DNA from 3 places in the Sphingomonas sp. FUKUSWIS1 genome. Region 3 is predicted to be linked to each of the others. Evidence: riboswitches for the same ligand, from Rfam matches in the RefSeq annotation. Region 3 holds a riboswitch; each other region holds the start of a gene.

Region 1 (4,733 bases), on a different contig from region 3:
CCGTCCTGGTAATTGTTGACGACGCTCGCGAGCGGACGATTGACCGGCAACTGCATCGCATTGGCGCCGATGCGATAGCGCTGCGTGTCCGAATAGGAGAACAGCCGCCCCTGCAGCATCCGGTCCGGCGACGCCTCGATCCCCGGCACGAGGTTGGCAGGCGCGAACGCCGACTGCTCGGTATAGTCGAAGAAGTTGGTCGGCACCTTGTTGAGCGTCATCTCGCCGATCTTGCGGAACGGCACGCCCAGCCATTCCTTGGTGTCGTCGAACGGATTATAGTCGAGCTTGGCAAACGCCGATGCCGACATCGTCTGCACCATCAGGTCCCAGACGGGGAAATTGCCCTTGCCGATCTCGCCATAGAGATCGTCGGTCAGGTAGTTCCAGGTCGCGGTCGCCACCTGCGCGCCGTTCAGGTTGCGCACGCCCTGGCGGCTGATCCAGCGGAACTTGGCGAACATTGTTTCGCCCTTGGCATTGACCAGCTTGAAGGCATGGACGCCGTTGCCGTCCATCGTCCGGTAGGATGCCGGCGTACCGAGGTTCGAATAGACATGCGCGAGCATATTGGTCGCCTCGGGCGTCGCCGAGAAGAAGTCGAAGAAGCGATTGGGGTCCTGCTTGTTCGTCACAGGCGAGGGCTTGAGCGCGTGGATCATGTCCGGAAACTGGATCGCGTCACGGATGAAGAAGATCGGCAGGTTGTTGCCGACCAGATCCCAATTGCCCTGATCGGTATAGAATTTGGTCGCAAAGCCGCGCGGATCCCGCATGCCCTCTGGGCTGCCCGAGGGGTGGATCACGGTCGAGAAGCGGACGAACACCGGCGTCTGCTTGCCGGGCATGAACAGCGATGCGTCGGTGATGCTCGAAATGTCCGCGGTCGCGGTGAAGACGCCGTGGGCACCGGTTCCGCGGGCATGGACGACGCGCTCGGGCACGCGCTCCCGGTCGAAGCGTGCGAGCTTCTCGATCAGCGTCGTGTCCTCGAGCAGGACGGGGCCAAGGTCACCCGCCGCCTTCGAATGGCGGTTCTCGCCGATCGGCGCACCATTGTCGCGGGTCATCTGCGGTGCGGCGACACTGGCCGAATCACCCTTGGCTTCGACCGTGCCGGCCACACCGGCCTGCGCCAGCGCGGGCTTGCCGGCGCTGGACGGTGCCGCAGCGGTCGTCATGCGGGTTTCCGCCTGCGTCTCGGCCGGCGCCACCGTCTGCGCGGCAACCGGCTGAATCATGGCACCAGCCGATGTCGCAGCCAGCAGCATCGCCGTCACGGCCTGACGGCTCTTCACGTTCTTCATCTCGATCCCTTAATCCTGCATGCCATCAGCGTGGCATCCCCGCACAGAGCGTGCGGCACCGCCGCCTCCTGATCGAGGACGCGCATCGCGCCAAACGGAGCTTCTGGATCACAGCAATCGAGCAGGACGATCGAGCCGCCATCGTGCCGCTCGCCGGACGATTGCCGAACGATCCTGACCGGGATAGACCGGCGCCGCTGACCTGTTCGATCCGAGCAGGACGGCATGATCGCGTCGGTGCCCCGGAAGGGGCTTAATAGGGAACGCGGTGAGGGTGGTTCGCCACCTGAAGCCGAGGCTGTCCCTGCAACTGTAAGCGGCGAGCGCGATGCATTTCGCTTCTTCCTGCAAAGGAAGGGGCAGCCACTGGGCCAGACGTTGCGTCATGAGGGCCTGGGAAGGCCGTGTATCGTGTGGTGACCCGTGAGCCAGGAGACCTGCCGGCGTCTGGTCGCTCTTGCCTGGCCCAGGGGGTGGCCGCGGCACGGTACTCCGTCGAGCGACGACGTGTGCGGTGGGGACCGCACGGGCATGCGTGCCGGTCGCAATCGCGTCCGGCTGGCGCGGATGTCGGCCGTTCGCGGGAGGTCCCTGCCGGGTTCGCCAGACGCCCGGGGGATTACCGTAATGCCGTTCCTATTGTCTCGCCTCGCGCTCGCGGGGGCTATTCTGTCGCCTGTCTTCGCAGCACAAATCCACGCCCAGTCCGTGCCGGATCCCGATACCAAGGACATCCTGATCGTCGGACAGCATGCCCAGGACACGCTCACCACGCCGAATGCGACCGGCAGCCGCCTGGGCCTCACGCCGCTCGAGACCCCCGCGACGCTCTCGGTCATCGATGGCGCCACGATCCGCGCGCGTGGCGACCTGTCCGTGATCGACGCGACGAGCCGCGCACCGGGCATCAGCAACGCGGGCAATCCCGGTAATGGCGGCACCGCACTCGCCGCGCGGGGGTTCAGCGGTCAGGGCTCCGTGCTCCAGCTCATCGACGGCATCAGGCTGTTCCCGGCGGCCGGCACGATCACCTTTCCGACCGATCCGTGGATGGTCGAGCGGATCGACATCCTGAGCGGCCCGGCCTCCGTGCTCTACGGCCAGGGCGCACTGGGCGGCGCGGTGAATGTCCTGATGCGCAAACCCGATACGCAGCGGACGCACGTGGAGGGCGAGATCGGCTATGGCTCGCAGGACAGCTTCCATGTCGCGGCGGGCGCAGGGGGGCCGATCACCGAGCGCCTCTCCTACCGCATCGACGGCAGCTATCGCCGGTCCGACGGCTATGTCGATCGTGGCCAGTCGCGCAGCCATGCCGTCTCGGGCACGCTTCGCTGGGCACCGACCGACACGCTCGTCGTCACCGCGCGGGACGATTATGGCGACCAGAAGCCGATGCGCTATTTCGGCACGCCGCTGATCGAAGGACGGCTCGACGACCGCATCCGGGAGCGCAACTACAACACACGTGACGGCGTCATCCGCTACCGGGACAACCGTACCAGCCTGCAGCTCGACTGGACGCCGAGCGATGCGGTCACCGTCAGCAACCAGGCCTATCGCCTCACCTCCAAACGCTCCTGGCGCAATCTCGAAACCTATTGCTGGATCGCCGCGGACGGCGTCTGCGCCAACGGCAGCGGCAACACCGGCACTCCCGGCAGCATCCTGCGCACCGACATGACCGGCATCGTCCACGACCAGACGCAGTGGGGCGATCAGGGGAGCGTGACGTTCAGGACGGACGTCGCCGATGGCGTCGGCAACGACCTTGTCATGGGCTTCGACGTCAACCTCATCAAGCTGACCTACTCCCACAATTTCGGGTCTGATCCCCAGGTTTCGGAGGTCGATCCCTTCGCGTTCGATCCCGGTCTGATCGTCGACACGCAAGGCATCGCACCGCGCTACCGCACGCGCACGACCGAATATGCGGTCTTTGCCGAGGATCGGCTTAAGCTCGGCACGCACGTCTCGATCGTTGGCGGCGTGCGCTACGAGCGCGACACGATTCGCCGCTGGTCGATCGACTATCCGGGCGGCGCCGGTACCGAGACGTTCGTGCTCGACAAGCGGCTGCACAATCTGACCTGGCGGATCGGGAGCGTCTATCAGCCGATCCCGATGGTGTCGCTCTATGCGCAATATGCCACCGGCGTGGACCCGCTGGGGACGCTGACGACCTATTCGACCGGGCAGGTGCAGTTCAGCAACGCGGTCGGCGACCAGGTCGAGGTCGGCGCCAAGGCAGTGTTCCTCGACGGTCGCGGCAACGCCACCCTCGCCGCCTACCGCATCGTCAAGAAACGCCTGCTGGCGCAGCTGACCCCGACGAGCCCGGTCGAGCAGGTAGGCCAGCGATCGGCCAGGGGTATCGAGGCCGCGGTATCGCTCGATCTGCCTTACGGTGTCGGGATCGATGCGAACGGCAGCATACTCGACGCGACGTTCGACGACTTCGTCTCCGGCGACACGCGCTTTGACGGCAATACCCCGCCGGACGTGCCCGAGACGCTCGCCAATCTCTGGCTGCGCTGGAACGCAACGCGTGCGCTCCAGGCGCGCGCCGGGCTGCGCTACGTCGGGCGCCGCTATTCGGACAACGCCAACAGCTTTCGCGTCCCCAGCTACACCATGGTCGATGCAACGCTCTCCTATGCAGTGACGCCACGGCTCGCGGTCGACATCCACGGCTACAATTTATTCGACCGAAACTATGCGATCAGCACGTACAACAACCAGCAATGGGTGCTCGGCCGTCCCCGCGCGATCGACGTCTCGCTTCGCGTCGGCTTCTAGCGCGCCCCGCGGCCGGCAGCCCTTGGGACGGGCCGCCGGCGATGTCGCCCCCCGGGAAAACCCCGGATAGCCGGTCGCGCGCGCGCCCGCCTAAGCCGCATGGCCACCCCATGAGGAGACATTGCGCATGCCGTTTTACCGGGCTTCCGAGCTGTTTACCCTCCGTCCCGTGCCGCCCACGCTCGGCAAGCCGGCATGGATGAACCTGCGCGCCGTGCCGCGGGCACCCTGGGCGGGGGAGCCGGAGGCACTGCGCGGGCCCGGCATCTACGGCATGTTCCATGACGACCGGCTCGTCTATGTCGGCCTATATGCCGGCAAGGCCGAGCGGCCCTTTGGCGGATCGGTCCTCGAGCGCTGGGAGAAGCACGTCACCTATCAGACGCTGCGCTCGCCCTATGTCACCTTCGCCCGTCGGCATCTCAAGCATCTGCATGCGCTCGCCGCCGCAGAGCCCAACGGACCGATCGAGACGATCGTTGCGATGCTGGCACTGAACGGCGATGAAAGCCCGCTTCTCCAGCGCAAGGGCGGCAGCTGCACCTTCGCCAAGGCGCAGCTCGCAGCCGCACACTGGGATGTGTTCGGGCCGGGGAACGAGGCCACGATGCTCGATCACCTCGGCTT
Region 2 (3,769 bases), on a different contig from region 3:
TCGCCGTCGAGCATCAGCCGGTCGCCGTCGCGCGCGGCTTCCTCCTGGACGAGCACCGTGTCGGCGCCCGCCGGCATCGCCGCGCCGGTGAAGATCCGCGTCGCCTGTCCCGCGCCGACCGAACCGGTGAAGGGGCGCCCCGCCGCACTTTCGCCGATGACCGTCCACGGCCCGGGCAGATCTGCGTAGCGGATCGCATAGCCGTCCATCGCCGAGAGGTCGGTCGCTGGCTGGGTGCGGCGGGCGAGAATGTCCTCCGCGGCCCAGCGGCCCATCGCCGAGCGCAGCGGCACGGTTTCGGCGGGGACGCGCGCGGCCATGGCGAAGAGGCGGGACTGGGCGTCGGCGACGGGGACGAGAGGGCGCATGCGGGCTCCGTTCAGCGGGGCGATGAAGGTCTGCGCTGCTCGCACGATTGCCGCGGGGCGGAAAGCGGGCAACGCCGCGACCGGCAGGACACCGGTCGGTTATGCGATCAACGTACGAGGTAAGGCAGACGTTGCGGTGAGATGGGACGACATGCCCTGCGTTGCGTCGCGCGCAAATCCTGTCGTCAGCGCAGGCAAAACGCGCTAGCCCTGTGGCGCAGGTCCGACGCAAGCCGGATCCGCACAGATCGCGTCGGTGCCCCTCGGGGCTTGAATGGGAATGCGGTGCGGGGTTCGCCCCAAGACCGCAGCTGTCCCTGCAACTGTAAGCGGCGAGCGACACGCACCCGCCCCCTGCGACGGGGGCAGCCACTGGGCCGATGGCCTGGGAAGGTGTGCGTCGAGCCTTGACCCGCGAGCCAGGAGACCTGCCGGCGTCTGGTCGCTCTTGTCCCGGTCCAGGGGGTGGCCGAGGCACGGTGAACGCCGTCTGAGCGACGACAATGCGGCGGGGGCCGCATCGGCGACGCATGCCGGCCGCTCAGGGCGTCCGGTCGGCGCGCGTCCCGGTCGTTCGCGGCAGGCCCCCGTCCTCGTCGGACGCCGGGGATGTGCCAATGACCAAGATCATGACCGGGCGGACCGCCGGTCGTTCGACGCGACACCGGATCGGCTGGATGTTCGCGATGCTGGTGGCGGCCAATATCGCCGCCTGGGGATGGGCGTTCGCGCTGTTCCAGGCGCAGCCGCTGATGCTGGGCACCGCGATGCTCGCCTGGGGGCTGGGGCTGCGCCACGCGGTCGATGCGGATCATATCGCGGCAATCGACAATGTGACGCGCAAGCTGATGCAGGATGGGCAGCGGCCGATCGGGGTCGGCTTCTGGTTCGCGATCGGCCATTCGGGGATCGTCCTGATCGCCGCGGTGGCGATCGCGCTGACCGCGAGCGCGCTGGCGCAGTTCGAGGCGTTCAAGCAGGCGGGCGGGGTGATCGCGACGCTGATATCCGCGCTGTTCCTGTTCACGATCGCGACGATGAACCTGATCATCCTGCGATCGGTGTGGCGGACCTTCGGCCATGTCCGCGGCGGCGGGCGCTATGTCGAGGAGGATCTCGACCTGCTGCTCGGCAATCGCGGGCTGCTCGCGCGGCTGTTCCGGCCGATGTTCCGGCTGGTCACGCGCAGCTGGCACATGGCGCCGCTCGGCTTCCTGTTCGGGCTGGGGTTCGACACCGCGACCGAAGTCGCGATCCTCGGCCTGTCGGCGAGCCAGGCGGCGGACGGGTTGTCGATCGGTACGGTGCTGGTGCTGCCGGTGCTGTTCGCGACGGGCATGGCGCTGGTCGACAGTGCCGACGGGGTGGTGATGCTCGGCGCGTATGAATGGGCGTTCGTGAAGCCGATCCGCAAGCTGTATTACAACATCACGATCACGCTGATCTCGGCGATCGTCGCGATCGCGATCGGCGGGATCGAAACGCTCGCGCTGCTGGCGTCGAAGCTGGGCCTGAGCGGGGGCGTGTGGGACGTCGCTTCGGCGCTGGGCGAGAATTTCAACGGGCTGGGCTTTGCGATCATCGCGCTGTTCGTGGCGTGCTGGGTGCTGAGTTTCGCGATCTACCGGTGGAAGCGGTTTGACGAGATCGAGGTGGTGCGGGGGTAACGAGCAGCGTCGTCATCCCGGGCTCGACCCGGAACCTGGAGCCGGGCACCGGATCATGCGTGGCCCTGGGTCCTGGCTTTCGTCAGGATGACGGCGGTCATGTGCATTGGCACAATCGCCAAACTCCTCTAAACCCAACCCCGAGGTTTGGTTCTACCGAACCTCAACAGATCGCGCCGGTGCCCTTCGGGGCTTGAATGGGAATGCGGTGCGGGAGCTTTGCCTCCCAATGCCGCGGCTGTCCCTGCAACTGTAAGCGGTGAGCGAGACGCACAGGCCCCCGATGCGGGGGCAGCCACTGGGTCACGGGACCTGGGAAGGCGTGCATCGAGCTTCGACCCGCGAGCCAGGAGACCTGCCAGCGTCATGGTCGCTCTTGCCTTGATCCAGGGGATGGTCGCGGCACGGTACTCCGTCTGAGCGACGAACGCGTGTGGCCGTCTTGGTCGCGCGCGCGTGTGGCTGCGGATGTGCGTCCGTCCGTGGCTGTCGTTCCGACGCCCGGAGAGTATCGCATGACCGAACCCCAGCCGACCCTGGCCAAGATTCCCGTCACCATCGTCACCGGATTCCTCGGCGCGGGCAAGACCACGCTGATCAGCCATCTGATCCGTAACGCCGGGGGCCGGCGGCTCGCGGTGATCGTCAATGAATTCGGCACGCTCGGTATCGACGGCGACATCTTGAAGGGGTGCGCGATTCCCGATTGCCCGGCCGAGAACGTCGTTGAGCTCGCCAATGGCTGCATCTGCTGCACCGTCGCGGACGACTTCATCCCGACCGTCGAGACTTTGCTCGCGCTCGACCCGCGGCCCGACCATATCCTGATCGAGACGTCGGGGCTCGCTTTGCCCAAGCCGCTGCTCAAGGCGTTTGACTGGCCCGCGATCCGGTCGCGGATCACGGTCGACGGGGTGATCGCGCTGGCCGATGCGGAAGCGGTCGCCGCGGGACGGTTCGCGCCCGACCTCGCCGCGATCGAGGCGCAGCGGCGCGCGGATCCGAGCGTGGATCACGAGACTCCGCTCGCCGAGGTGTTCGAGGACCAACTCGCCTGTGCCGATCTGGTGCTGCTGACCAAGGCGGATCTGGCGGGCGAGGCGGGGGTGGCCGCGGCGCGCGCGGTGATCGCGGCGGAGTCCGCGCGTGCGTTGCCGGTGATCGCGCTGACCGACGGGGTGATCGATCCGCGCGTCGTGCTCGGGCTGAACGCGGCGGCGGAGGACGACATCGCCGCGCGACCGTCGCACCATGATGGCGCGGACGATCACGAGCATGACGATTTCGACAGCATGATCGTCGACCTCGGCGAGATCGCGGACCCGGCGGCGCTCGCCGCGCGGATCGAGACGCTCGCGCGCGACGCCGACATCCTGCGCGTGAAGGGTTATGCCGCGGTGACGGGCAAGCCGATGCGGCTGCTGGTGCAGGCGGTCGGGGCGCGGGTGCGGACGCAATATGACCGGCCGTGGCGCGGCGACGAGGCGCGCCAGACGCGGCTGGTGGTGATCGCCGAGCATGATCGGATCGACCCCGCAAGGATCCGGGCCGCGCTTCAGGGCTGACGGCGATGCACGTCGTCTTCCGCGAAAGCCACGGGCTGGAGGAGAGTGCGGTCCCGCAGGACCTCGCGCAGACTCCGGCGGATCTCGTCGTCCTGTCCTTTTCGGACGGGGATCTCGGCGCGTTCGCGGCCGGGTGGCGGCGTGCGGCGGCGAACGGGAGCCCGCTGCC
Region 3 (5,640 bases):
CGCACCCCCAAAAGACCAGATCGTGCACCCTGATCTTCCCTGCCACCATCCCTCCCAGCCCGCCCTCCCGCAGAAGCGGCACCCACCGCGCCCAGCACAACGGCCCGATCCGCGCGAGCATCGGGACGAGGATCACGACTGCCCATCCCTGACTCGAAACAGCATGCAATAATACAAGCTTTGCAATGAGTTGCAGCGCGATCATCACAACGCCGAAGCTGCCGATATGCGGATCGGCCATGACCGCGATCAGCCTGTCGCGATTGCCATGCGCGGCACCCAGCCCGTCTGCCAGATCCGCCAGCCCATCCAGGTGCAAAGCCCCTGTAATCGCTACCCAAATTGCCAGCGCGGCGAGCGCACCGGTCCATGGATCGACCTGTGCGCCGACCCACCCCGCTCCCGCGACGACCACCCCGATGCACGCCCCGACGACCGGGTACCACCGGATCGCGGCGGCAAAATCCTCAGCGTCCGCAGTGACTTGCGGCATCGGCACGCGCGTCAGGAAGCCGAAGGCGACGATCAGCCGCTTCACGAAGCCGGATCCGTCTGCAGCGCCACGATTTGCGCCGTCCGGTCCGGCCAGATCCGCAAACTAATCAGCGCCGCATAAGGCAAATCGAACGCCCAGAGCTCGCGCAACCCGAACCCGCACAGTGATTTCAACGCCGCACGGATCGCCCCGCCATGTGTCACGATCAGTGAGGTTTCGGGTGTAAGTTCTTCTATCGCATCAGTAATTCTTGCGACCAGATTGCTCCACCGTTCCCCACCCGGTGGCGGTGCAGCATCCGGATCGTCCCAGAACCGCTGCAACGCCGCAGCGTCGATCTCCGCCGCAGCCAGCCCGTCCCAAGCCCCGAAATCCAGCTCCCGCCACCGCGCATCGGTCGTTGGAGCCAGCCCCCGCTCCCGCCCGATCGCATCCGCAATAGCCTGCGATCGCATGAGATCAGAACAGACGATCTGCTTGAAATACAGTGATTTTACCCGCGCCACACAGGCCGCCAAACCCTCCGCCGTAACCGGACTATCGGTCCGCCCCAGCATCCGCCCGGTCAGTTCAGGCGCGCCATGCCGCAACAGGTGAAGCAGGAACGCCCCACTCACGCCACCGACACCCCCGCCTCGGCAAACGTCGCCATCCCGTCATGCGCCGCCAACGCCGACCGGATCACTCCCACCGCAACCGCCGCCCCGCTTCCCTCCCCCAGCCGCATCCCAAGTCTCAGTAAAGGCTCGAGTTTCAGCGCTTGAAGCAATCGCTCATGCCCCGGCTCGGCCGAACAATGCCCGGCAATGCAATGCTCTGTAATGCTAGGATACGCCGCCGCGATCGGTGCGATCGCCGCCGACGAAATGAATCCGTCCAGCATCACCGGCACCCCCGCCAGCCGCGCCGCCACCACCGCGCCAGCGATCGCGACGATTTCACGCCCCCCCACCCGCCGCAACGTCTCGAACGGCGTACGCGGGAAATCAGCATGCCGCGCAATCCCCGCCTCGACGACCGCGATTTTCCGCGCGATTCCCGCCACATCAACCCCCGTCCCCGGGCCAACCCAGTCGGCGGCGGTTCCGCCGTAACTGCGCAGACACAGTGCTGCGGCCGACGTAGAATTCCCGATCCCCATCTCACCCACGACGAGTATGTCGAGCCCAGGCACGACGACGTCGGCACCGATGTTGAGTGCGGCGAGACACGCGGCTTCGTCCATCGCCGGCCCCGTCGTGAAATCCGCCGTGGGGGTTTCCAGATCGATGTCAGCGATGACGAGTTCGAGCCCGACGGCATCCGCCAGCGCATTGATCGCCGCGCCCCCACGACGGAAATTCTCGACCATCTGTGCGGTCACGGAGACCGGGAAAGCGCTCACCCCGTGCACCGCAACGCCGTGATTTCCGGCGAAAATCGCCGCCCGCGCACGCTCGAACCGCGGCCGCTCGCGCCCCTGCCAGCCCGCCATGAAGACCGCGAGGTCTTCAAGTCGGCCGAGCGATCCGGGCGGCTTGGTCAACTGTGTTTGCCGCAGCGATGCGGCCCCTCGCGCGGCTTCGTCTGCCACGGGAAGGGCCTCCAGCGCCGCCTCGAACGCCGCGACCGTCGGGAACAGCGTCACTGCGCGACATAGCCGGCGGGGGGCGTCCGGGTGATGAAATGCCCCTTGATCCCGGCCGGCCACTGCCGAAACGGCACCTGCCCCTCCGCACTCTCCGCATGCAGCACGGCATAATCGAGAATCGCGCGCGCAGCCTCTTCATCCGGGGTAAAGCGCCCCAGCACATAGCCGATCTTCGCGGGCCCGCGGACGTGGATGGTGCAGAAGTCCTGGCAGGCGAACAGGCACGGCATCGCCTGGACCGCAATCCCGGCATAGCGCGGATCACTCGCCTGGACCGCCTGCAACGCCGCGACGAGTCTCGCACCGCCCCGCATGCCCTCGGCATCGTCCTTCGCATCGGTGGACACGCGGCAGGTGCTGCAGGCGACGACGGCCGCACCGTCTTCGGCGGGAACCAGTATATTCGGCATTGAAACCCCATGACATACGCGCCCGCGGCACAGGCCACAGGCTGGTTATGTCGTCGTGCGGGTTTACCCCCGTCCGCTCGGCGCACCCTGGCCGGACGAAAGACGACTGCGACGGGCAGGTCTCCTGGCTCACGGGTCACAGCCCTTCGCGCCGCCTTCTCGGGACCGGGATCCCAATGGCATGTTGGCACGATGGCTCGCCGCTTACAGTTGCAGGGGCAGCCGGGGTTCTCCCGTTCCCTTTTCATCCCCGTCGCCGGGGAACCTGTCGCGGCCAGAGGGATAGGCCGGGCGAGCGGCCCGGGTCAATCGCCCTGCGCGCTGTCACGCGTCAGCGGTACCACGACCGGTACGCCCTCGATCGATCCGAACCACGCCCTAACGCCATAGGTCTCACGCAGCCGAACCGGCGTCAGCACCGCCGAAGGCGCACCGTCGGCGACGAGCCGGCCCGCGTCGAGCACGAGGATACGATCGCAATAGCGTGCGGCGAGGCCCAGATCATGCAGCACGGCGATCACCAGGACGCCGCGCGCGGCCTCCGCCCGCAGGATGTCCATGACCGCGATCTGATGCGCGGGATCGAGCGATGCGAGCGGCTCGTCGACGATCAGCGCCGGCGCCTCGACCGCGAGTGCCCTTGCCAGCAGGACGCGGGCCCGCTCGCCCCCCGAGATCTCGGTCGCGACACGCGCCGCAAGCGGGGTCACGTCCGCCGCCGCCATCGCACGGGCAATCGCATCACGATCCTGCTGAGAAATGCGCGACAACGGTGCGAGATGGGGCAACCGGCCCAGCGCGACGAGACGTTCGACGCTCAGCGGCCAATGAAGACTTTGACCCTGCGGCAGATACGCGACCGTCCGTGCAATCTCGCGTCGCGAGCGCTCCGCCAGCGGAACCCCGTCGAGCAGGATCTCCCCCGTAGCGGGAACCAGCCCGAGAAGCGCCTGAACCAGCGTCGATTTGCCCGCCCCATTGGGGCCGACGATCCCGATGAGCGCACCACCCTCTGCCGCGAAGCTGACATCGTCGACCACGACCCGCCCGGCACGGCGGACGCTGAGGCGGTCCGCGGAAAGGGCTACCACAGCCGCCGCTCGCGCATGAGGTGCACGAGGAACACCGGCACGCCGAGAAACGCAGTAACGACCCCTAGCTTGAGTTCGTTCGACGTCGGGATCACGCGTACCAGCACGTCCGCAAAGGTCAGCAATGCAGCACCGCCCAATGCGGAGGGGAGCAGGATCGCCGATGGCGAGCGATCGGTCATCGGCCGGACGAGATGCGGGACGATCAGGCCGATGAACCCGATCGCGCCCGATACCGCGACCGCCCCGCCGACCCCGATCGCCACCCCGACCAGCATCCGCACGCGCGTCCTTCGCAGATCGACGCCGAGCGCGCGTGCGCCATCCTCGCCGAGCGTCAGCGCGTCGAGCGCATGGCCGTCCCAGGCGACCAGCACCATGCCGATTGCGATACAGGGCAGCGCCAGCGCGACATGGCTGAACGACCGGTCTTCAAGCGACCCGAGCAACCAGGTCATGATCTCCATCGCCGCAAACGGGTTCGGGGACAGGTTGAGCGCCAGACTGACCCCCGCGACCGCCAGCGTTCCAACCGCAATCCCCGCGAGGATCAGCGACAAGGCGCTTTGCGACCCGGCCGCCAGCACGAACAGCAACCCCAGCGCCGCGAACGCCCCAGCGATCGCCACGATCGGCAGCATCGCCGGATGAAGCTCCGCCAGCCCGAAATACAGCGCGATCACCGCGCCCAGCGATGCCCCGTTCGACGCGCCCAGCACCGATGGCTCGGCCAGCGGATTGCGCAGGAACCCCTGCAGCGCAGCACCCGAAAGCCCCAGCATCGCGCCGACCGCGAGCCCGAGGATCGCGCGCGGCAGACGAAGTTCGAACAGGATCGCGCGTTCGATCGGATCGCCCTGCCCGCTGAGCGCCCGCACGACATGCGCCAGCGGGATGGCCGCACTCCCCACCGCGACCGACGTAGCGCCGGCCAGCAGCGCAAGCAGCGCGAGGCTACCGACCAATCGCGCACGCGTCACGCGTTCCATAGTGCCAGATCCCACCGCATCCTTTTCCGCCTAGCGCATAAGCGGCCGCTGCGGCAGGGCTTTGCGCATGCGCGGACGCCGTCTCCTGACCATCCTGATCATCGCTGCCGCTGGCGCATCTGCTGCGGCGGCAGCGCCTCGACCGCCGGCGCGTATCGTTTCGCTCAACCTGTGCGCTGACCAGTATCTTCTGGCGCTGGCCGACCCCGCGCAGATCGTCGCACTGACCCGGTTCGCGCGCGATCCGAACATGTCCGCTGCCGCCAACGCCGCGCGTACCATGCCCGTCAGCCGTGGCAGCGCCGAAGACGTCCTGATGCTCCGCCCCGATCTCGTGATCGCATCGCCGTTCCGACGCCAGACGGTCACGGCCGTTCTCGCCGGCCGGAACGTCGCGACGCTCGATCTGCCCCCCGCGGACAGCTATGCCGCGATCGTGACGCAAGTCCGGCAGGTCGCCGCAGCCATCGGGCACCCCGATCGCGGCGAAACGCTGATCCGCCGGATGGACACCGCGCTCGCACGATTGCCGCGCGCCCCGGGAGGTGGTCGTACGGCGGCCTATTATCAGCGTCGGGGTTTCCTGACGGGTACCGGCACGCTCGTCGACGAACTGATGCAGCGTCTCGGGCTGGCCAATCTCGCGACCCGGCTCGGCAAGCCGGCACTTTCGCAACTGTCGCTCGAACAAATGGCGCTGGCACGCCCGGACTATCTCGTCGTTGAGAGCGCCACCGACCGCGTGACCGATCAGGGCACCGAAATGCTGCATCATCCGATTCTCGACGGGATTCCCCGTCTGCGCATCCCCGAGGCGTGGACCGTCTGCGGAGGTCCCGCCTATGTGCTGGCCGCGCAAAGCCTCGCGGCGCAGTTGCGCACGCAGCGTCCAGCTAGTCCTCGCCGCGGCCGTTAGAACTCGACGCCGGCCTGGGCCTTGACCCCGCCCCGGAACGGATGCTTGACCAGCCCCATCTCGGTGACGAGATCCGCTGCGGCGATCAACGCCTCGGGCGCGTTGCGC

Evidence for each region. A riboswitch is a leader RNA that binds a small molecule or an ion and turns the genes downstream of it on or off. The one in region 3 is predicted to bind cobalamin.
Region 1: it holds a riboswitch for cobalamin, as region 3 does, so the genes downstream of both, sphsw_RS06390 (TonB-dependent receptor) here and sphsw_RS01420 (DUF1636 domain-containing protein) in region 3, are expected to answer to the same signal.
Region 2: it holds a riboswitch for cobalamin, as region 3 does, so the genes downstream of both, cobW (cobalamin biosynthesis protein CobW) here and sphsw_RS01420 (DUF1636 domain-containing protein) in region 3, are expected to answer to the same signal.

Annotation. Positions count from the first base shown of each region.
Region 1 covers NZ_JPJC01000090.1:15,092-19,824, reverse strand. The annotation lists partial or broken gene sphsw_RS06395 (catalase) at 1-1,307, opposite strand, end outside; cobalamin riboswitch at 1,528-1,766, shown strand; gene sphsw_RS06390 (TonB-dependent receptor) at 1,935-4,106, shown strand; partial or broken gene sphsw_RS19690 (hypothetical protein) at 4,234-4,733, shown strand, end outside.
Region 2 covers NZ_JPJC01000172.1:113-3,881, forward strand. The annotation lists partial or broken gene sphsw_RS10950 (molybdopterin molybdenumtransferase MoeA) at 1-368, opposite strand, end outside; cobalamin riboswitch at 606-818, shown strand; gene sphsw_RS10955 (HoxN/HupN/NixA family nickel/cobalt transporter) at 998-2,035, shown strand; cobalamin riboswitch at 2,196-2,412, shown strand; gene cobW (cobalamin biosynthesis protein CobW) at 2,551-3,600, shown strand; partial or broken gene sphsw_RS10965 (hypothetical protein) at 3,606-3,769, shown strand, end outside.
Region 3 covers NZ_JPJC01000014.1:1,046-6,685, forward strand. The annotation lists gene cobS (adenosylcobinamide-GDP ribazoletransferase) at 1-538, opposite strand, end outside; gene sphsw_RS01410 (histidine phosphatase family protein) at 535-1,113, opposite strand; gene cobT (nicotinate-nucleotide--dimethylbenzimidazole phosphoribosyltransferase) at 1,110-2,123, opposite strand; gene sphsw_RS01420 (DUF1636 domain-containing protein) at 2,120-2,527, opposite strand; cobalamin riboswitch at 2,634-2,820, opposite strand; gene sphsw_RS01425 (ABC transporter ATP-binding protein) at 2,842-3,627, opposite strand; gene sphsw_RS01430 (FecCD family ABC transporter permease) at 3,621-4,616, opposite strand; gene sphsw_RS01435 (ABC transporter substrate-binding protein) at 4,684-5,532, shown strand; gene cobO (cob(I)yrinic acid a,c-diamide adenosyltransferase) at 5,529-5,640, opposite strand, start outside.